3 regions of the Paenibacillus sp. FSL E2-0178 genome follow, and region 2 is predicted to be linked to each of the others. Evidence: riboswitches for the same ligand, from Rfam matches in the RefSeq annotation. Region 2 holds a riboswitch; each other region holds the start of a gene.
What was found. A riboswitch is a leader RNA that binds a small molecule or an ion and turns the genes downstream of it on or off. The one in region 2 is predicted to bind cyclic di-GMP.

Region 1 (7,556 bases), 3.5 Mb from region 2:
AGTCGCCGAAGCACTGCGCCAGCTTAAGGCAGCCGGCAAGGTGCGCCACTTCGGTGTCTCCAATATGAGTGCTGCCCAGATCAAACTGCTGGAGACCTATTGTGACGAGCCCTTCATCGTCAATCAGCTGCATATGAGCCTGGCCAAAATCAGCTGGGTCGATGCCGTACTCAGTGTGAACCGGGAACAGTGGAAAGACCTCACGTTTCCTGAGGGTACAATAGAGTATTGCCGCGCGGGGAACATCCAGCTTCAAGCCTGGGGCCCGCTGGCCCAGGGGCTGTTCAGCGGACGTCCACTTGAAGGACAGCCGGAGAACGTGGTGAATACAGCGGCCAGAGTACAGGCGCTCGCCGATGAGAAGAATACAACACCTGAGGCCATCGTCCTGGCCTGGCTGATGACGCATCCTGCAGCCATCCAGCCTGTAATCGGCACCGTCAATCCGCTGCGCATCGCAGCCTGCGGAGGAGCGGATAAGATTGAGCTCTCCCGCAAGGAATGGTACGAGCTGTACGTCAGCTCACGCGGAGAGAAGCTTCCTTAAGGAGCGGGCTTCACTACAAAAGGAAAAGGTTATGCCATCCGTATTTGTTGTGCGGATAGCATAACCTTTTTTCGTTCTCAATAAAGAACATTTGTGAAAAACAGCGATATATTAAGATAATTAAAGATAATCAGATGCATTCGTGCTTTATTGCGAACAATTCGCTGAAATTGACATTTTTCTTTTCCCGGGTGCGCAGTGTATGATTTCATTACGAAGACGTTCTTAATAAAGAACGAATATAACGAATACCAAACAGTAAGCCATGAGAGGGGGCCTACCTTTGTACCCCAGATCCGCCAAACGGCGTAAAAAGAATTACACGAAACTCGGTCTTCGGATCCTGCAATCCGGTGTGGCTGTATCTGTCCTTATAATGTATACATCCAATCAGATTGGCAGTACTTACGGAGAGTATAACACTTCCCAGGAACAGAACACCTCTATCGGGCTCTGCTCCGTATTTCCGGGTCAGATTGAACAGCTGCTGTCTGAGTTCAGCGGACATGTCCGCACAATTATCGAACTGAAATCTTCTCTTGGCAGCCACAATACGAGCGGGAACTATAACACTCCCCCAATCTCTGAAGAACTGTCAGCGGAGGAACTGGATCAGGTCTCCAGTGAGATCTCGGAACAAATCCGGCTGGCAAGCGATACAGTTAGCGCACTGGATACACAGCTGAGCTTCAATGCAGGTATCTGGCAGCAAATTCTGCAGGAAATTGGCAGTGCAGCAGCCATTCTGCATCAACTCGGAGGATATATGGTTAATCTCGAACCCAATTGCCTGGAAATCCGTGACGCCCGGTTCTTCGAACAGCTGCAGGAAGGTCTCCATCAAAGCGGGGTGCTGTCGGAATCCCTGACGGATACATTAACGGGCATTGTGCATTATCTGAATACGATTCATGATTTCGGCGGCTCGCTGCCGACCGGTAATCCTGACCGGGTGCTTCTCCGGCAAGAAAGCTTCGGCTTCCCTGCCGAGGAACCGATTTTCTCACTCATGGCCAGAGCTTACAATGACAATGCAGACCCCAATGTATCTCCCGCCTTACAGTCAAGCTATGATCAGTTAAGTGCAGAATTAACAGCCTCCAGAGACAACCTATCGTCCACAATCACCACGCTTCAGGAACAGCAGGTACACATTGCTGAGGCGAAGGCGGTGCTGGAGGAGAAGGCCAAGGCTGAGGAAGCGGAACGGCTGGCACTGGAGAAGCAGAAACAGGAGAACGATCAAACCAAGAATAATCCGCCCGCAGCGGAGATTCCTGGAGAAGATAAGACCATCGAAGAACCTGCTATAGAAGCTCCTGAGGGAGAAAAGCCGGCTCCTGCACCCTCACCAGATACAGAGGTTACCGCTCCGCCTGCCACACCGGCACCGGAAGCCAATCTTCCGGAGGCGACTCCAGCGGCAGACTCACCTGGGGAGCTCCCGGATAGCGTTACAGATACCGCGCAGCCAACAGCTACAGCTACAGCTACAGCTACACCTGATCCACAATCGGATACCAGCAAAGGCGGGGAATAATATGCGCATTAAAAAGATAGTCAGCACCACATTGTCCACACTGATATTTATGATTTTTCTGGTGCTGGTAACCGCAGTAGTCATCTCTAAAGCCTCCGGAGGCGAACCTTCCTTCTTCGGCTATCAGATCAAGACGGTGTTATCCGGTTCCATGGAGCCGGGCATCCAGACCGGATCTATAGTAGCGATTAAGCCGGGCGGGGATATGACCCGTTTTCAAAAAGGCGATGTGATTACTTTCATGAATCCCGATAACCTCCTGATTACACACCGTGTGGTCGATGCTTCAATAAACAGTGCCATAGGCGAGGCCAGCTATACCACCAAAGGGGACAATAACGATGCAGCCGATACCTCAGCGGTCAGCTCAACAAATGTGGTAGGCCAATATACCGGCGTCACCGTCCCTTATGTAGGATATGCCATGAATTTTGCGGTCTCCAAAGCCGGAAGCGTAATGCTGATGATTATCCCCGGGCTGCTCCTGCTCCTCTACGCACTGTATTCCTCCTGGAAAGCCGTAGCGGCACTGGAGAAGAAGAATGCAGGGCCAGCGGTGACCGGCGGACCGGATACCCTTCCAGACATTGTGCAATAAACCGATTGTCCTCTCCCGTTTACGAAACGCGGAGCAACAATAAATTTTCCCCGAAGACAGGTAAAGACCAAAAAGAACGATGAGAGAGGGATGAACAAATGAACGTTAAAAAAACATTAGGTCTCGGCGTTGTATCGGCAGCACTCGGATTAACCCTGGTGGGCGGAGGAACCTTCGCTTACTTCAGCAGTACCTCCACCACTTCCGCTTCTTTTAACAACGGTACTTTATTACTTAATTCAGACCCCTCCGTTATTGTCAATCTCAGCAATCTTAAGCCGGGGGATACGATTCTAAGAGATTTTAAATTGAAAAATGACGGAACGCTCAATATTCCCAAAGTTGTTCTGCGCACCTCATCTGTCATTACAGATGCCCAGGGGGATAACGGCGCCCATAATCTCAAAGACGATATTATTGTGACCTTCCTTGTTAACAAGGATAAGGTAACATCACCTGTCCTGGTCATTTCACTGGCCGACCTTGAGCAGCAAAGTCCGGATCTTGTAGCCAAGGGAATTCTCGGCGGGATCTTTGGTGTAGAGAACGGGGGCATCAAAGCAGGTACTTCAGATAACCTGAGCGTACAGTTTGCCTTCAAGGAAACCTTCCAGCCGCAAAACTACTATCAAGGCGATACGCTGGCCCTGACCCTGAACTTCGAAGCCAACCAGGAAAAAGGCGCCCTCAAATAATCTATCTGTATATGCATTCCTGATCACCGATCTTAAAAAAACATAATATACTCGAGGAGGAAATTAATTATGGGTATCAAAAAAACACTGGGTCTTGGCGTTGCATCGGCAGCACTGGGATTGTCTTTAATCGGAGGGGGCACCTTCGCTTACTTCAGCTCCACAGCAACCAGCACGGCAACCTTCGCGGCAGGCACACTGAAGCTCGGCTCTTCCTTCAATACCCCTGTTGCCCTGACCAACCTGAAACCGGGTGATTACACCGTACGCACGTTCACCTTGTCCAATGACGGCACCCTGGATATCAAACTCCTAACGCTGGCCACCAGCTACACTATAACTGATGCGAAGGGCGATAATGCCGGCCAGGATCTTGGAGATCACTTCAAAATCAAACTTCTCGACAGCTCTTACACCAGCGGTCCGCTTGCCGGCCATGTGCTGTCCGAGATCTCCCTGAAGGACCTGAAGAACACTTCCAGCTATGATCTCGTAACGGCGGGTGTACTGCCGGGAGGCATCGCCGCTACCCAAACCAAAACCTTCAAGATTGCTTTCGAATTCGTTGACAATACCCAGGATCAGAATATCTTCCAGGGTGACGGCTTGGCGCTGAACTGGACATTCAATGCTACGCAAGGTTTGGGAGAAGCCAAATAAGGCCATCAAACTATATACACAAAACGGCATATCCTCCCTCATCCGGGCTGGATATGCCGTTTTGTCTCTCCCCGCCAGCTTCTGGCAGGAACAAGGGTTTTTGTCCGTTTTGCGAATTTTTGTTATACTGATAACAAAAAGTACGGAGGGCGTTGTAATCGTGTCAGATAACATGGGAAGCCGCATCCATAGGCTCCGTCTGGAGAAGGGTTATTCTTTATCCGAGCTTGCGGATAAGGCTGACGTGGCGAAATCATACTTAAGTAATGTCGAACGGAATATCCAATCCAACCCCTCCATTCAATTTATCGAAAAAATTGCCGATGCACTTCAAGTATCGATTCACGTATTACTGTATGGCGGAATTGCAGAGACTGCAGAACCGGCTCTCGATGGAGAATGGTTCAGGCTGGTACAGGATGCGATGGCCTCTGGTATAAGCAAACGTGAATTCAAGGAATTTCTCGATTATCAGAAATGGCGGCTGGAGCAAAAGGATAACTGAAATACCCCCCACAAAGTGAGGCAGCAGCTTCGATGATTACTCAGGCACTTTGCGGGGACCCCGAAACAACATGTAAATTCCAACAGAACAAGGCACAGCGTGTACACCGCTGTGCCTTGTTCTGTATGTATCCGTACAATGCTGAATGCCCTACATCGCCTGGAGTGCTTTTTCAGTAAAAAAACGCCGAATCTCGTCTGCCTGGATGCCAGCCTGCTTAGCAGACATTAGCAAATGCACCCATTCTAAATCCAGATCAACTGCCTGCAGTTCGTCATTCCCCTGGTTGGACTTATCCAAGAAATCTCCTCCTAGAATTTTCGCGTCCCCAGGCAGTCCGGCCATCATAGTATTTCTACTTTAGATCCGAGACTTTGTGCCCCTGTCTTTCGGCAGGTTTACCCTTTACTGGACCCTTTACATGAAAGGATCTGGAAAGAATCGATGAAACCGTTCTCCGCAATAACATTATACAAGATCTTACATGAAAAGTGTGTCGTTTTCTGGAATTTTTTTATGTTAAATCGTGAGGACCCTTAGCTAAAATTGCCAATGGCTTGTATAAATAATTCCAATTCATCTTCAATCGGTCCAAATTAGTTTAAATATACTAATAGATATTTATCCCGTAACACAATATAGAAGTAATTACCCATTTCCATGATTTACAACCACCTAATTCCTTAATTTTTTATGGATTTTAACGATATTTTATCCCTCCGGCTTCACCCGGAAAATTTATGATTGTTCCGTATGAATTCCCTGCTGAATCATACCGTTTTGCGAACGGATTGCACGAAAGTATGAATTGATTACCCTGCCGGAAAGTAGCACAATAGGATGAGAATGAAACCGCAAACATCGCAGCTCCGCTAAGCGGTGTTCCTAATATACCGCATGTGGAGTTTATCCGTTAGGAGGACCTACTCATGGCCGTCAAAGAGCCCTATAACGAATCTGTCTGGAGCAAGTATTACGGTCCCAATCTGGGCTACATTCAGGAGAAATACGAGCAGTTTGTCAAGGATCCCACTTCCGTAGAGCATCATTACCGCGACCTGTTCACAGTATCCGGTCCGCCTCCCCTGGCTCCGGATGCCGTCAAGACGCCTCCCCCCGCCATCTCAGGAGATACAGAGTGGCTCAAGAAAGCCGTTAAAGCTTCCAAGCTAATGGCTAACATCCGAATATACGGCCATATGGCTGCCGATATCGATCCGCTGGAGCGGAGCACCAACCCGATGGCGAAATGGCTGGAGATCGAGACCTATGAGCTGACGCGCGAAGATCTGAATGCCCTGCCGGCTTCACTGATCTGGGAGAATGCCCCTGAGGGTGTGCATACCGCTATGGATGCCGTTCACAGAATGCGCCAGGCCTACACACAGACCATCGCCTATGAATTCGGGCATGTGCATGACGAGCGTGAGCTGCGCTGGCTCAACAGCCAGGCGGAATCCACAACGTCGCCTGCTCCACTGAATAATGCGGAACGCAAAGAGCTGCTGAAACGCCTGATCCAGGTAGAGCAGTTCGAGACCTTCCTGCACAAGACCTTCGTCGGCCAGAAGCGCTTCAGCCTGGAGGGCAATGACGCCCTCGTGCCTATGCTGGATGAAATTGTCCGCGCTGCCGCACATGACGGCGCAGAGCATATCCTGATGGGTATGGCCCACCGCGGAAGACTTAATGTGCTTGCCCACATCCTGGGCAAACCTTATGATATTATTTTCTCGGAATTCCATCATTCACCGAACAAGGAGCTCTTCCCGTCCGAAGGCTCCATGGGTGTCACCTATGGCTGGAGCGGTGATGTGAAATACCATCTAGGCGCTGACCGGGCCGTCCGTGAAGGCGAAACCGTGCGTACCCGCATCACGCTTGCGAACAACCCGAGCCATCTCGAGTTCGTGAATCCGGTCGTTGAAGGCTTTACGCGTGCAGCCCAGGAGGAACGGGGTACCCCCGGCCTGCCTAAGCTGAATACGAACAAAGCTATGGCCGTGCTTATGCATGGCGATGCCGCCTTCCCTGGTGAAGGCATTGTTGCGGAAACACTTAATATCGGCAAATTGACAGGTTATCAGAATGGCGGCACTGTGCATATTATCGTCAATAACCGGATCGGCTTCACCACCGAAAGTGAAGATTCCCGCTCCACGCATTACGCCAGTGATCTGGCGAAGGGCTATGAGATCCCGGTAGTGCATGTCAATGCCGATGACCCCGAAGCCTGTATTGCAGCCGTCCGTATGGCCAGCGCTTACCGCCATTTGTTCAAGAAGGATTTCCTGATTGATCTGATCGGGTACCGCCGCCACGGCCATAATGAGATGGATGATCCGGAAACCACCCAGCCGGTGGTTTATGGCAAGGTCCGCAACCACCCTACCGTTTACCGTGTTTATGCGGAACGCCTGCAGCGCGAGAAGGTCGTTACAGCCGATGAGGTGAAGAACATGATTGCCGAGGCCGAGAATGTGCTGCAGCAGGCCTTCGAGCAGATGAAGGAAGGGAAACAGAAGAACGCCGAGTCCAAGACTTCGGTCGTCCTGGATACCGGAACACCGGTGCACCGCCCTACAGCGGTTCCGCTGGCCAGCCTCCAGGAGATTAACCGTGAGCTGCTGAGCGTACCGGCCGGCTTCACAGTCTATCCGAAGCTGGAGCGGATTCTGCAGCGGCGCAAGGATGCGCTGAATGACGGCGAGCGGGTAGACTGGGCGCTGGCTGAGACCCTAGCCTTCGCTACCATTCTGAAGGACGGCACGCCGATCCGCCTCAGCGGACAGGATTCACAGCGCGGCACCTTCGCTCACCGTCACCTTGTCCTGCATGACAGTGAGAGCGGGGAGCTCTTCTCCCCTCTTCACCAGCTTAAGGATTCCCGCGCCTCCTTCGGCGTCTACAACAGCCCGCTGTCAGAAGCCTCTGTACTCGGCTATGAATACGGCTATAATGTGTTCGCACCGGAGACCTTCGTGCTCTGGGAAGCGCAATACGGCGATTTC
Region 2 (7,556 bases):
TAAGCGATCAGGTCAATGTCTGCGCCGGTCAGGCCGGTCTTGTCCAGTACATTGCTTGCGGCTTCAAAAGCCATCGTCAGGGAGTTCTCATCCTTGCTGTCGATACTGTAGCGGTTTTCACGGCCAAGAGCAGCCAGCAGGCCACGGATATCAATTCCCTTCTCATCGAAGTGCTGAATGAAGAAGTCATTGCCGATGCTTTTGCTTGGATGATAGATAACAATGTCCTTAATGCGAATCCCTGCCATAGTAAACCTCCTAAAAGTTTGGGTAGCCCGTAAGCATACACTTAGTTTCGTGAGCGAATCCTGCGTTTCAAACCGCTAATAATGGTTTAAAAATAAGTTAACCTAAGCTTGTACCGTGGACGTGATTTCCAGGTTTTCGAGTCCTGCTTTGCGGCCCAGACGTGCCAGCTGCATTTTGAGAATAGGGTTATTCTCAAGGGTAAGGCTCACTTTTTGGAAGCCGTCTGCCTTGAACATGATGAAGCAGCCTTCGAGCAACGGCACAACATCAGGAGCGGTTACATTCAGCTTGCGGCAATCGATATCCAGTGCATATTCGGATGGGTTGATCGGATTGATGGTCTGCTGATAGGCTTGTATCGATTTAAGACCGTCCTCGTTCGAGAAGGTTCCTTCCAGCTCGATGTTAATTACTTTCTTCGCATTGTCTGTCTTCAAAATAAATTGTCCCATGTTCATCTCTCCCGTAATTTTAATTGCATGACTATTCAGAGTGACCTGATGATTCATCATGTTGATATCCCAAAAAACTACGTTCCTGCGACGATATTCGACAAAGTGAACTTGGTTTTGGGATATTTTGCCTTCATTATAACCAGAACTTTCTTGAATACGCAATACAAAAGTCGAATGATGTAATATTGTGTTATTAATTATCGAATTTCTTCCAGCGTCTCCAGCAGAACATTGAACGCCGAGATCACTCTGGGTGCGCCGATACAAGGTGTCAAATGAAGCAGGATACCTTTGATTTGATCAACGGTCATCCCCACGCGGAGCGCCATTACATAGTGAACACCCAGCTGCTCAAATTGTCCCATGGTGATCAAAGAAGAGATGACGGCAATTTCTTTCCAGTCTGAACCGATGGTGGTCCGTTGAAAAATATCACCGTATGCATTGCCCATGATATACTCGGCTAATTCGGGAAAATGCTCTTTAATAGGAGCTAGGGCTTTGGCCCCATAGTCCCCGGAAAGATTGGTGAAATGGTCCAGTCCGCTGTCTACGTTCATATTCACTTGTTTGCCTCCTGATAGTAAGTTAGGAAATCTGTAACATACAGCCTAGTTGAGATCCAGTGTACGGTGGGCCGTAGGAGGCATTTCGTCACGGTCAGTCAACAGCTCAATAACAGCTACGCGGTTAAGTTCAACTGCTTGGCTGATTGCAGAGGCAAACTCCTCTTGCGTCTCTGCGCGGAAGCCGGTGGCTCCCAGGGACTCAGCAAACTTCACTGCATCCATGGGGACTTCAAAGATGGTTCCATCAATACGTCCGGTTGTTTTTTCCATACCCTTAAGCGCCATATCCAGCTGCATATTGTTCACAACGATGAAAATAACCGGGATATTCTTGCAAACTGCTGTGTTAATTTCAGTTCCGAGCATCATGAAACAGCCGTCACCGGTAATGCAGAAGACCGTCTCTTCCGGCGCAGCAGCCTTGGCACCGATGGCCATGCCGATTGAATTCCCCATGCAGGCGAAATAGGCATCAAATATAAAGCTCCCCGGTTTCTTCACGTTGAACCATTTGACCGCATTGAAGCCGTGGCTGCCGTCATCAACAAACACGCTGCTGTTGTATGGAATCAAATCGCTCATCGTGCTCATTACCGAAGCCAGCGAGAGCTTGGACAGCACAGGCAGCTCTTCAGTATAGTGATTGGAGATTTCTATTTCACGTCTGGTTATGGTGGACGGATCAATCTTGCCGAGATACAGCTCCAGGTTGTCACGCAAATCGCCGCCGACGGAAATGGTATCGGAAGTCAGTATTTTACCGACAAAGGTTGGATCAACATCAAACTGGATCAGCTGATCCGGATGATTCTCCTTCTTAAGATTGCATATGGTCATATCGCTCAGACGCGAACCAAGCACGATAAACAGATCACTGTTGTTCAACATCTCATCCCCATGCGTACATCCGCCAACGCCCACAGGACCGTGATAGAGCGGGTGATCCGCAGCAATGGCTCCTTTACCGCCGGGGGAGGTTACTACAGGTATGTTGAAGGTCTCGGCCAATTGAACCAGTTCCTTGTGCGCACCGGAGCGGTTGACTCCTTTACCGGCAATGATCAGAGGTCTGCTGGAAGCATTGATCGCTGAAATGACCCGTTCGTAGTTGGCGTAGCTGACGAGCCTTTCCCGCTGCGGAAGGACAATCCGGCATTCTTCAAGGCGCTCGGTCTGAACATCAAACGGAATACATAAATGAACAGGTCCTTTCTTGTCACCAAGGGCGATAGACAGGGCATGATTGAAAATCGTACTGAAATGGTCGCCGCGTTCAACCAGCTTGCTGAAAAGAGTGGCCGGTCTGAACATGTCTGCCAAATCGGCAAGGTAGGATGTGGAATCCTGACACTGGGGAATCCCCAGCTCTTTAATGGACTGATGACCGGTAATGAAGAGCACCGGGAGATTGTTGGCTTTGGCGTGTGCTGCTGCGGTTAACAGATTCGTTCCGCCGGGACCGGAAGTGCCGAAGGCAACCCCGAGACTGCCTGTTTTCAGTGCATAGCCGCCTGCTGCGAAGCCAGAGCTGGACTCATGCCGGCCGGGAATAAACTCAATGCCATAGTCAACAAGTTTGAGAGCTATAGGACAAATGGACTTGCCAATAATACCAAAAGAATGTGTTACCCCAAGATCGCGTAATGCTTCCGCCATATAATCTGCAACTGTCTTCAGAACATCCACCCCACAAGTTGTTTTTTGATTGTATGCTAGCAATAGAAAACCTGTACTCGAAATAGGAGCACAGGCCTGTTGCACGAATCACCATTACTGAACGCGGATTCCCGGACGTTCATAGTTTTTCAGCAACCTGGCTGTCATGATCTCACCGGATAAGTGAGACTGTAGATCCATGGCTTTGCGTCATTCCCTTTCGGTGAATTTTGCCTCATATGTTGTTATCAATACAGCGAAGGATAATTTTCCTTTACAATATATTCCTCGCTCGCCTTTTGTCAATAAGCCTTTTGCAGCAAAACGCGAAATTTGGCGAATATTCAGATGTAATAGGAGATGAAATATTAGATATTCAAACTTTTGAAAATGGATGCGTCTGGAAGACCAAAGTCTTATAATGCAAATGCAGAAAAAGAGCGGAATTTAATCTGCATAAGCCATAAGCCTCATAACATCATGGGAACCTCATAAAACTATGCAGATGTATTAGAATTATAGGCTGGAAGAACCCTTAAATAGGTCTTAAGAAATAGGTGATTAAAATTTAAAATAATGTTAGTTTATTAGTAATAAAGAATTAGCAGTAAAGAAGTGCAAAGGCGTTATTTTAGGGTTATGCACTATTTTAACACTTTGTGAATATTACATTACAATCTGCTTTTTTCATGCCAAAAAGAGACCGTTCCCGCAGACTGCTCTGCGGAAAGGGTCTCTTTGGGCTGCTGCTAGAATTTGAAAATATGGATTGTTTTTTGCAGCTGGAAGACAGATTGTGTCATTTTCTCGGTCTCTTCCGCTACGGACTGCAGGGCATGAATTTGTTCGTTCATTGCCGCGGACACCTCCTCGGTACCTGCTGCCGTCTCCTGGGTAATGGCCGAGATATTCTCGATTGCCCCGGAGATCTTGAGCGCACTCTCCAGCATCAGATCACTCTCAGCGGAGAAGGAGGAGATCTGCTCGGTTATGTATTGCACACTATGTACGATCTGCGCGAAAATATGTGCGGTCTCCGTTATCATCTCGTTCTGCACCTGAACAACCTCTTCATTAATAGCGATGTTATCGATAGCCTGCTTGATATCGGCTTCGATGCTGCGTACCAGCCCGAATACTTCCTTGGTGGAGGCGGTTGATTCTTCGGCAAGCTTGCGGACCTCCTGCGCTACAACTGCGAAACCGCGTCCGTGCTCACCTGCGCGTGCAGCTTCAATGGAGGCGTTAAGCGACAAAAGATTGGTTTGTTCGGCAATTTCCGTGATGGTCTTGGTGATCATGGTAATGCCGCGGGCATTCTGTGAGAGCGCTTCGATCGTATCTGCTACTTTTTGTGTAGCCTGGATATTCTTCCGCATGCCTTCGGCTTGAGTGTCTACGGACTGGCGTCCCTTTTCAACCAGCTCCAGTGTATGGGTGGAGCGTTTGTTCATTTCCTTGGTAGAGTTCGTATAATTGGAGACTTTGGTTTCGATATCTTTGATCGATTCCGTCATGTCAGCAATATCCACCGAGATTTCATTCGCACCCAAGGCAAGTTCGTTGGAGGAGGAGGCTACCTGTGCCATTACGATCTTCAGGTTCTGGTTCTTGTCCTCAATCCCCCGGCTGGCATCCATAACCTGGCGGGTAAGCTGTGAAACGTCGGTCAGGATCTTCTTCAATTTATCGATCATAGTGTTGAAGGAGCGGCTGATGTCGCCCATTGATCCGTTCTCGTCTGCACGGCTGGTGAAGTCGCCTTTGGCGATAGTATGCGTCACATTGGAGATATCCTCAAATGAAGATGTAAGCGTTCTCTCAATGAAGCGCGCAAGCGGGTAGGTCAGTGCGGCCAATACCGCAATCAGAATAATACCGATAATCACCTTTCCCATTGCAATGAGCGTAATTAACACAGGGACAGCGAATAAAGCGGCAACCAGGTAACATCCGGCAACGATTCTTTGTTTTAACGGCAGCTTGTTCATCCAGTCCATAGACTATAGTTCCCCCTAGAATTAAATATTGTGTATTGTAATATTATAGGGGGTTAATGCGTAATCGGTCTATTGTAAGAACTGACATAAAACTTCTTTCCGGGCTGCTCCAAAAGAGTATGTTTACACATTGTCTTCATATAATGCAGCCGCTTCCCGCAGAGTGGCCGCAACATTGTCTGCAAGCTCTGCCGGAGCGGTAACTCTAATGCCCGGGCTTAGGGATAAAATGATCCGGCAGGCAGACTCCGGCGTATTGAATTCGGCTTCGACGGAGTGCCAGCCGGGTGAAGGTGAATGCTCCTGGTATAGTACGGAAACATAACGTTCTTGTTTAAGATCCTTCATTATAGTGTCCTTCACGAGCAGCTGGGCAGGATAGCGGGGCAATGCAGATTTGAATGCCATGGTAGAAGCTTCCCAGTAATGTGCCAGATTGAAATCCTGAGGTCTGCTAAAATATTCATCCGTGACTTCAGCACTACTTATTCTGGATACCCGGTAGGTCCGCATTTCACCGCCTGTTTCGGCCACGGTGTACCAGACACCACGTTTGGCTACGAGTCCAAAGGGTGAAATCAGCCGCTCTGATCTCTCCTCCCCGCGCATGTAACTGATTTTCACTTTACGGTCCTCCCATATAGCCTCCTGTAATGCAGTGAGACTGGGATAGGTTTCGCCCGACGGATGCCAGCCCGCACCATCAATATGAATACGCTCATTAAGAAGGCTGAAGGCGGTAGCGGGCTGTCTTGCACCAGCGGCCTGCAGCTTACGGACAGCGGAAGAGAACTCCTCCTGAATCCCCAGCGCCTGCAGAATTGCCGGGTCTGCGGGCAGCAGCAGCGCACCAATCTCTTTGGGGTTCATACCTGTCAGGGAGGTCCGGTAACCCTCGGCCAGCCTCCAGCCTCCCTCACGGCCGCGTTCTGCCAGCACGGGAATGCCGGAGATGCTCAGTGACTCCATATCCCGGAAGATGGTCCGTTCGGAAACCTCCAGCGTTTGTGCCAGCTCGCGGGAGCTTATTTTACCGCGGCTTTGCAGCAGCAGCAGAATGGATAATAGTCGGTCTGCTCTCATGGATGATGGCCTCCTGGTTATAATGAAATGCTTAAGCAGAACATATTTTAAGTTTATCATATATATATGTCAGTTGATGTCATATATAAAAGTTAATATTAATAAAAGATAACTTCATGATCATCTGATGAAAGCTGAGAGGAGCGGATATAATGACAGAGTTGCAGGGGAAAGTTGCATTAGTTACAGGCGGGAGCAGGGGAGCGGGCAGAGGCATCGCCCTGGAGCTGGCCCGCGCAGGTGCGTATGTGTATTTTACGGGTAGAAACGCCGGTTCAATGCAGGAAGGGGGCGAACGGACACTTGCCGGTGTACTCGGTGAGATTCACAGCTTCGGCGGAGAAGGATCGTATATCCGCTGTGACCACACCAATGACGCGGAGACGGAAGCAGTGATCCGGCAGATTGCCGCGGAGCAGGGCAAGCTTGATATTCTGGTCAATAATGTCTGGGGAGGCAATAATCTTCCGATTGAGAACAAGCCCTTCTGGGAGCTCCCGGCTGCTCACTGGGACCATATGTTCAATGCCGGAGTCAGGGCGCAGCTCATGACTAACTATTATGCTATTCCGCTGATGCGCAGTGAAGGTGCAGGTGCTGGCACCGGGAAGCTGATCATTCATACCACCTTCTGGGACCAGTATAAATATGTAGGGAACTTCTATTATGATCTGTCCAAAAATGCGCTTGTGCGCATGGCCTACGGATTGTCCCTTGAGCTGGCTGCGGATGGGATCGCTGTGATTCCCTTATCACCTGGCTGGATGCGTACAGAACTGGTGCTGGAGAGCATGAAGACGGATGAAGAGCACTGGCAGGAGGTAGAGGAGCTGCAGGACAGTGAGTCTACAGCGTACATCGGCCGGGCTGCCGTGGCGCTCGCTGCTGATCCTGGGGTGATGCAGCTGACAGGCAGACCCCAGCAGGTGGGGAGTCTGGCGGAGAAATACGGGTATACAGACACAGACGGGCGGCGGGTCCCCGTATTTAACATTCCGGAATAACCCGTAAGCCGGAGGATGCAAAAACACTCTTTTGAAATGCCAGCACGGGCCGGCATTCCTCAAGAGTGTTTTTTGGTGCGCTTATATTGAACTCAGGTATTCCAAGAATATAAGCCCGCGTTCTTCAGCTACAGCAGAGTGATCTCTTCCGCAGTATTGATCTCCGGCAATCCGGCGAGCTTGACCAGTACATCCTGCGGAACAGCCTTGTCAGCGGTCAGCAGCATAATCGCAGCTCCACCGACAATTTTACGGCCAACCTGCATGGAGGCGATGTTGACGTCGTTCTGGCCGAGCAGTGTACCGACGAGTCCGATGATACCCGGCTTATCGTTATGGGAAATGACGATCTGATGACCTTCCGGAGCGATATCTACCGGGAACTTGTTAACCTGCACAATCCGTTCGCCATAGCCTTGCAGCAGGGTTCCGGCAACCAGGCGTTCTTCGTCATGCTCAGCCTTGAGTGTAACGGTAATAAGGTTAGTGAAGCCCTTGGTCTTGGAAGCCTTGGTCACTACTACGTTAACATCACGCGTC
Region 3 (7,556 bases), 3.7 Mb from region 2:
GCTTATTATTCGTTTAATACCAAGGACCGCAAGGATCTTTCTAAATCGTATTTCCTCGGCATGGTGCTGATCACCGTTGTCTTTGTATTTGGCACCAAAATGCATGAACGCTACCTGTATCCTGTTCTGCTCCTGTCTCTATTCACCTTCATTGAGAGCAAGGACCGGCGTTTCCTGACACTGTTTCTCGGATTCTCGCTGACTCAATATATTAATGTAGGCTATACGCTGGCCTATCTCAATACCGGCAGCAATCCGCCGACAGACGGAATTGTCCTGGTTACAGCGATTACTACCGTAGTTCTGGCATTATATCTGCTGTATGTTGGGTACGATGTATATATCCGCAAAGCAACAAAGCACCTGCCAGAGCCTGTTTCAACGCAGGCTGCATTTGAAGCAGATATGCGGCTTGCAGAGGGGATTCAGCCCCTTGCCAAGCAAGAACGTCGTTCCCCGCTGAAGCTGCAGCGCCGGGACTGGATCTGGATGATCGCGATCACAGTACTCTATGGAGCGCTTGCGCTTTATCATCTGGGGGATACCAAGTCGCCTGAGACCCTGTGGGAGCCTGCCGCCAGCGGCGAGAGCTTCTATGTGGATCTGGGGCAGGCCCACCAGCTGGAGCGGGTAAATATCTTCGGCGGTGTCGGCACAGGCAAGTTTCAGCTGGAGTTCAGCCAGACTCCGGATAATTGGAGCAGCCCGCTTGATGTGAGCGAGGATGTCGGCAATGTCTTCATATGGAAAAGCCAGCCGCTGAACGTATCGGCAAGATACGTCAAGCTGACAGTCACCTCTCCGGGCTTCACCCTGAACGAAGTGGCGTTCTATGGCCAGGAGGCACCGAAGACGCCTCTGCCAATTGCCGGTGTTACACCGGATGCCGCTGCGGCCTCCAAAAGAGGGACGCCGGCCAATCTGTTCGATGAGCAGTCGATGATCCCGGAAAACTCGAATTTCATGAACAGTACGTATTTTGATGAAATCTATCATGCACGGACGGCTTATGAACATTATCATGATATTGTTCCTTATGAGAATACGCACCCGCCGCTTGGCAAGCTGCTGATCGGTGCCGGCATGGAGCTGTTTGGCGTCAATCCGTTTGGCTGGCGTATCATCGGCACCCTGTTCGGCATTGCAATGCTGCCGCTGATCTATATCATGGCGATGCGGCTGTTCCGGAAGACTACCTATGCTGCATTAGCAGCCGGACTGTTCGCCCTGGACTTCATGCATTTCACCCAGACGCGCATTTCGACGATTGATGTATACGGCGTATTCTTCATTATGCTGATGTTCTATTTCATGCAGCGGTATTATACGATGAACTTCTACCGTATGCCGCTGCGCACAACGCTGGTTCCGCTTTTCTGGTCCGGACTGTTCTTCGGAATTGGAGTGGCCTCCAAGTGGATTGTTCTCTACGGTGGAGCAGGACTTGCGGTGATGCTGGCGCTGGCGCTGTTTGAGCGGTATAGGGAGTATAAGGCCGCAGGCCGTCTGCTGGCTGAAGGCAAGCTGACCGGTCAGGAGCTCAAAGCTGCCTGCCGGACAGCGGACCAATCCTTCTGGAAGAACACCATCATCACTTTGGCCAGCTGCATCATATTCTTCATTGCGATCCCGGTTATCATCTATAGTCTGTCCTTTGTCCCGGCGCTCTCTGCTTCGGCGGAAGGCTTCACCATTAAGGGATTGATTGATGCCCAGAAAAATATGTACAACTATCACAGCCAGCTTGTAGCAACGCATCCGTTCGCCTCCTCCTGGTGGGAGTGGCCGTTCATGAAACGTCCGGTATGGTTCTTCAGCGGCGGTGAAGGATTGCCGGAAGGCAAGGCCAGCAGTATCGTGACCATGGGGAATCCCCTCATCTGGTGGACAGGAATCTTCGCTATGCTGGCAGCCGTGTGGCTTACCGTGAAACGCAGGGACAAGAATCTGTACATGATCTGGATCGGGTTCTTCTCACAGTATGTTCCGTGGATGCTTGTGCCGCGTGAGACGTTCCTGTACCATTATTTTGCGATGGTGCCATTTATGATTCTGTCGGTTGTCTATGTCCTGAAGCTGCTTGACAGCAGATTCGGCGACGCCAAATACCTGCGGTATGCCTATGTGGCTGCTGCAGCCATCCTGTTTGTAATGTTCTATCCGGTGTTATCCGGAATGCAGGTTAACAGCAGTTATATCAATACTGTACTGCGCTGGTTCCCTTCCTGGGTATTCTAGGGGCACTATTTAAGAAGGCACATGTTTCAGAAGACAGTTTTATTGCGGGGGATCTCGTAGAAACTTATAGGAGGAACTAAGGTGAAAGCCAGATACAGTGTAATTGTCCCCATGTTCAATGAGGAGGAAGTCATTCAGGTAACCTATGAGCGGCTCAAAAAAGTAATGGATGGTTGCGGCGATTCCTATGAACTGGTTTTCGTCAATGACGGCAGCCGGGACCGCACGGCGGAGATCATGCGCGAGATCAGCAGCCGGGATGAGCATGTCAAGCTGATCGACTTCTCCCGTAATTTCGGCCACCAGGTGGCGATTACGGCTGGTATGGATTATGCCGAAGGCCAGGCAGTCGTGGTGATTGACGCAGACCTCCAGGATCCTCCTGAGGTAATTCTGCAGATGATTGCGAAGTGGAAAGAGGGCTACGAAGTCGTGTATGCCAAGCGGTTGAAGCGTCACGGGGAGACTTTCTTCAAGAAAGTCACCGCTAAGATCTTTTACCGTCTGCTCAGCAGTATGACCAGTGTTGAAATCCCTACCGATACCGGTGACTTCCGGCTGATCGACCGTAAAGTCTGTGATGTGCTGCGCGGTCTGAAGGAGAAGAACCGGTACGTACGGGGTCTGGTGAGCTGGGTAGGCTTCCGGCAGACCATGGTAGAATATGTGCGGGAGGAGCGCTTTGCCGGGGAAACGAAATATCCGCTCAAAAAAATGATCCGGTTTGCGCTCGACGGCATCACCTCCTTTTCCCACAAACCGCTCAAAATCGCATCCTATATCGGATTCTTTCTGTCCTTTTCCAGCTTCATCTATCTGTTCCTGGTATTGTTCCAAAAGGTCTTTACCTCCTGGACTGTACCCGGATGGGCATCTATAGTCGGCGTGAATCTGCTCTTCAACGGGATTGTGCTGATGCTGCTGGGGGTAATTGGTGAGTATATCGGACGGATCTATGATGAGTCGAAGGACAGACCGCTCTATATTGTACGTGAGACCAAAGGCTATCCGGATGCGGAAATAGAAGACACGCGGAAGGAAAGCGATTATGCCAGATAAGAGATGGAGTGCGGGGTTCATCCAGTTCCTGAAATTCAATGCGGTAGGCCTGCTGAATACACTGATTGACTTTGCTGTATTCACACTGCTGCATTCCCTTGGGATGATCAACACCCCTGCGCAGATTATTTCCTATAGCGCCGGTACGGCCAACAGCTTCTTCTGGAATAAAAAGGTGACCTTCCGCGACCGGGACAGAGGCAATAAAGAGGGCTTCGACCGTATGCAGCTGGTCAGGTTTATCGTGCTGAACCTGGTGGTGCTGGGTATATCGGTGCTGCTGATTCATATATTGACCGATTCCCTTGGTATTCAAGTGCTGATCGCCAAAGTGCTGGTCACATTTGTTACGGTGATCATTAATTTCTTCGGAAGCCGGAAATGGGTATTCTGAAAATTAAGAAGCATTGCTTCTTAATTTTTTCCGGGAGGGTAACATCTATTCTATATTACGGAGGCGATTGTCATGCGGAAATTATCCTATTTGATTATACTTGCCGGGGTACTGATTATGCTCTATCCCAAAGGAAGCGAATGGTACAATGACCGTCAGCAGCAAAAGCTGCTGGAAGAGGCTGAACAGGCCTACAGTGAAATCGTTCCGTCTGCCTCAGCTCCGGCCAGTGCTGATCTAAGTAAGCCTTACGCGGAAGTAACCCAGCTGCTGGCGGATGAGTCGGCTGCGGAAGAGCCAGAACCCTCTGCTGCGCCTGAGATTGAAGTCGGAGGCAAGGTGATGGCAATCATCGAAATCGACAAAATAGATCTGAAGCTGCCTGTGCTCGAAGGCGCCACCAAGGCGAATATGAAGCATGCTGCTGCGCATATGAAGGAGACGGCTCCGCTTGGCTCTGCTGGCAATGCTGCAATTGCAGCGCATAGATCAAGAACTACGGGAAGGCTGTTCAACAGATTGAATGAAGTCGGAGTCGGGGACACTATTTCCGTTACAACCGGCAAGCAGGCGTACAATTATGTAGTTTATGATGTGACTATTGTGGAACCAACCGATGTATCCGTATTGAAAGGGAATAAGGATGACAAGATTCTAACACTCATTACTTGTGATCCGCTGGTGAATCCAACGCATAGACTTATCATTCACGCAAAGTTATCGTGATGTTTGTAGAATAATGACGGAAAAACTTAAAATACTTAAAATTTTTATTTGTTTTCGCGGAAATCTAGTGATTTAGGTCTTGATAATAGAAATAGATATGGTAAGATATAACTATACAAAGCTAATACACGATAAACGGCAAACCTATCGAAAGGTAGGGACGCAAAGCTAGAGGGCCTTCCCGTAAGGATGGCAGCCAGCTACCGAATGAAGAGGCTTTTTTTGTTTGTTCTTATTGTGAATCTAGCATTTTATGGTAGAAGCAAGGACAGATAAAGCTTATACGATAACGGCAAACCTATCGAAAGGTAGGGACGCAAAGCTAAAGGGCCTTCCCGTAAGGATGGCAGCCAGCTACCGAAAGGGGTTTTATCCAATGAAGAAGTTCTATTTAATGTTGGTTACACTATTCGTAGTGGTTACGTCGGTGCAGACAGGTACAGCTCAAGCTGCTAATGCAGATGCAAGCTGGTTGAACATAGGTCAACTTGATCAGGGTGTTATCGGAGTTTCTTATAATGTTCCTAAGGATAAGAAGATTAAGCTGATGATCACCAAAGATAATAACAGCTACACCTACAACTTATACACTTCCAAACCAACTGAAACATTCCCGCTTCAACAAGGTAACGGTTCATACAAGGTTTCCGTACTTGAGAACACTACCGGCAACAAATACAAAGTAATCTCTTCCGAGACGGTAGATCTTAGCCTGAGCAACGCCAACGCCGTATATCTGAGCTCCGTACAGAATGTTAAATGGAGTTCTTCCGATAAAGCAGTTCTGAAAGCAACACAGCTTACACAAGGTTTGACATCAGATGAAGACAAAGTGAAGGCTATCTATAATTATATCGTAACCAATGTGAAATATGATTATTCCCTGGCTTCCAGTGTAACTACAGATTACATCCCTAACAACGACAGTACCCTGGCTACCAAGAAGGGGATCTGCTACGATTACGCTTCCTTGTTCGCTACTATGCTTCGCAGTGAAGGCATTCCTACCAAACTGGTTATGGGTAACACAAGTTATGTGACGTCTTACCACGCTTGGAATGAAGTGTTCCTTAATGGCAAATGGGTAACTATTGATACTACAGTTGATGCTGGACTTGCCAAGAACAGCAAAACAGCAGATCTGGTTAAAGTGGCAAGTAAATATACTGCAGCTAAGTTCTACTAAGAGCACAGATGCATTCATAGTTTCATTGAGGATAACCCGCGTATTAATTAAGCGGGTTATTTTTATTTTGGAAAAGGTTGCTTTTTGGTAGAGAGATAGGGTATTATAAATAAGCGTTGTTGGAGCGGCAAACTTAATAAGAAATGACTTAAATAAGTGATTTTAAAATAAAGCTTGCATTACTCGAATGAACGTGATATATTATAAGAGTTGCTGGTGACGCGGTAAGCGCCGCTGACAACGAGCTTGATCTTTGAAAACTGAACAACGAGTGAGTATCGGAAATCACGAAAGTGACTTCCAAAATAGAGAATGTAAATTCTCGTCAGATGTTTCAAAATGAGCAATCGCTCTTTCTAAAACCAATTTGGAGAGTTTGATCCTGGCTCAGGACGAACGCTGGCGGCATGCCTAATACATGCAAGTCGAGCGGAGTAAGAATGGAAGCTTGCTTCCATTCTTACTTAGCGGCGGACGGGTGAGTAACACGTAGGCAACCTGCCCTCAAGACTGGGATAACTACCGGAAACGGTAGCTAATACCGGATAATTTCTTTCCTCTCCTGAAGAGAGAATGAAAGGCGGAGCAATCTGCCACTTGGGGATGGGCCTGCGGCGCATTAGCTAGTTGGTGGGGTAACGGCTCACCAAGGCGACGATGCGTAGCCGACCTGAGAGGGTGAACGGCCACACTGGGACTGAGACACGGCCCAGACTCCTACGGGAGGCAGCAGTAGGGAATCTTCCGCAATGGGCGAAAGCCTGACGGAGCAATGCCGCGTGAGTGATGAAGGTTTTCGGATCGTAAAGCTCTGTTGCCAGGGAAGAACGTCCGGTAGAGTAACTGCTACCGGAGTGACGGTACCTGAGAAGAAAGCCCCGGCTAACTACGTGCCAGCAGCCGCGGTAATACGTAGGGGGCAAGCGTTGTCCGGAATTATTGGGCGTAAAGCGCGCGCAGGCGGTCATTTAAGTCTGGTGTTTAAACCTTGGGCTCAACCTGGGGTCGCACTGGAAACTGGGTGACTTGAGTACAGAAGAGGAAAGTGGAATTCCACGTGTAGCGGTGAAATGCGTAGATATGTGGAGGAACACCAGTGGCGAAGGCGACTTTCTGGGCTGTAACTGACGCTGAGGCGCGAAAGCGTGGGGAGCAAACAGGATTAGATACCCTGGTAGTCCACGCCGTAAACGATGAGTGCTAGGTGTTAGGGGTTTCGATACCCTTGGTGCCGAAGTTAACACAGTAAGCACTCCGCCTGGGGAGTACGGTCGCAAGACTGAAACTCAAAGGAATTGACGGGGACCCGCACAAGCAGTGGAGTATGTGGTTTAATTCGAAGCAACGCGAAGAACCTTACCAGGTCTTGACATCCCGATGAAAGCATTAGAGATAGTGCCCCTCTTCGGAGCATCGGAGACAGGTGGTGCATGGTTGTCGTCAGCTCGTGTCGTGAGATGTTGGGTTAAGTCCCGCAACGAGCGCAACCCTTGACTTTAGTTGCCAGCAGGTTAAGCTGGGCACTCTAGAGTGACTGCCGGTGACAAACCGGAGGAAGGTGGGGATGACGTCAAATCATCATGCCCCTTATGACCTGGGCTACACACGTACTACAATGGCCGGTACAACGGGAAGCGAAACCGCGAGGTGGAGCCAATCCCAGCAAAGCCGGTCTCAGTTCGGATTGCAGGCTGCAACTCGCCTGCATGAAGTCGGAATTGCTAGTAATCGCGGATCAGCATGCCGCGGTGAATACGTTCCCGGGTCTTGTACACACCGCCCGTCACACCACGAGAGTTTACAACACCCGAAGTCGGTGGGGTAACCCGCAAGGGAGCCAGCCGCCGAAGGTGGGGTAGATGATTGGGGTGAAGTCGTAACAAGGTAGCCGTATCGGAAGGTGCGGCTGGATCACCTCCTTTCTATGGAGAATCGTTTCCTGCAACGGAAACA

Region 1: linked by a shared signal. The riboswitch ahead of MHI42_RS18415 (anti-repressor SinI family protein) and the one ahead of MHI42_RS33060 (thiamine pyrophosphate-binding protein) in region 2 are both predicted to bind cyclic di-GMP.
Region 3: linked by a shared signal. The riboswitch ahead of MHI42_RS17180 (transglutaminase-like domain-containing protein) and the one ahead of MHI42_RS33060 (thiamine pyrophosphate-binding protein) in region 2 are both predicted to bind cyclic di-GMP.

The regions. Positions count from the first base shown of each region.
Region 1 covers NZ_CP151953.1:4,239,105-4,246,660, forward strand. Annotated here, with positions in the region: gene MHI42_RS18385 (aldo/keto reductase) at 1-547, shown strand, start outside; gene MHI42_RS18390 (hypothetical protein) at 924-2,087, shown strand; gene MHI42_RS18395 (signal peptidase I) at 2,089-2,685, shown strand; gene MHI42_RS18400 (TasA family protein) at 2,784-3,380, shown strand; gene MHI42_RS18405 (TasA family protein) at 3,450-4,040, shown strand; gene MHI42_RS18410 (helix-turn-helix domain-containing protein) at 4,213-4,545, shown strand; gene MHI42_RS18415 (anti-repressor SinI family protein) at 4,696-4,845, opposite strand; cyclic di-GMP riboswitch class I at 4,874-4,958, opposite strand; gene MHI42_RS18420 (2-oxoglutarate dehydrogenase E1 component) at 5,475-7,556, shown strand, end outside.
Region 2 covers NZ_CP151953.1:7,690,431-7,697,986, forward strand. Annotated here, with positions in the region: gene MHI42_RS33045 (3-oxoacyl-[acyl-carrier-protein] synthase III C-terminal domain-containing protein) at 1-248, opposite strand, end outside; gene MHI42_RS33050 (hypothetical protein) at 351-701, opposite strand; gene MHI42_RS33055 (carboxymuconolactone decarboxylase family protein) at 902-1,264, opposite strand; gene MHI42_RS33060 (thiamine pyrophosphate-binding protein) at 1,316-2,959, opposite strand; cyclic di-GMP riboswitch class I at 3,078-3,174, opposite strand; gene MHI42_RS33065 (HAMP domain-containing methyl-accepting chemotaxis protein) at 3,679-4,929, opposite strand; gene MHI42_RS33070 (YafY family protein) at 5,053-6,012, opposite strand; gene MHI42_RS33075 (SDR family NAD(P)-dependent oxidoreductase) at 6,165-7,016, shown strand; gene serA (phosphoglycerate dehydrogenase) at 7,145-7,556, opposite strand, start outside.
Region 3 covers NZ_CP151953.1:3,961,860-3,969,415, reverse strand. Annotated here, with positions in the region: gene MHI42_RS17200 (glycosyltransferase family 39 protein) at 1-2,238, shown strand, start outside; gene MHI42_RS17195 (glycosyltransferase family 2 protein) at 2,320-3,297, shown strand; gene MHI42_RS17190 (GtrA family protein) at 3,287-3,691, shown strand; gene MHI42_RS17185 (class D sortase) at 3,764-4,417, shown strand; cyclic di-GMP riboswitch class I at 4,545-4,625, shown strand; cyclic di-GMP riboswitch class I at 4,699-4,779, shown strand; gene MHI42_RS17180 (transglutaminase-like domain-containing protein) at 4,794-5,603, shown strand; rRNA gene MHI42_RS17175 (16S ribosomal RNA) at 5,968-7,525, shown strand.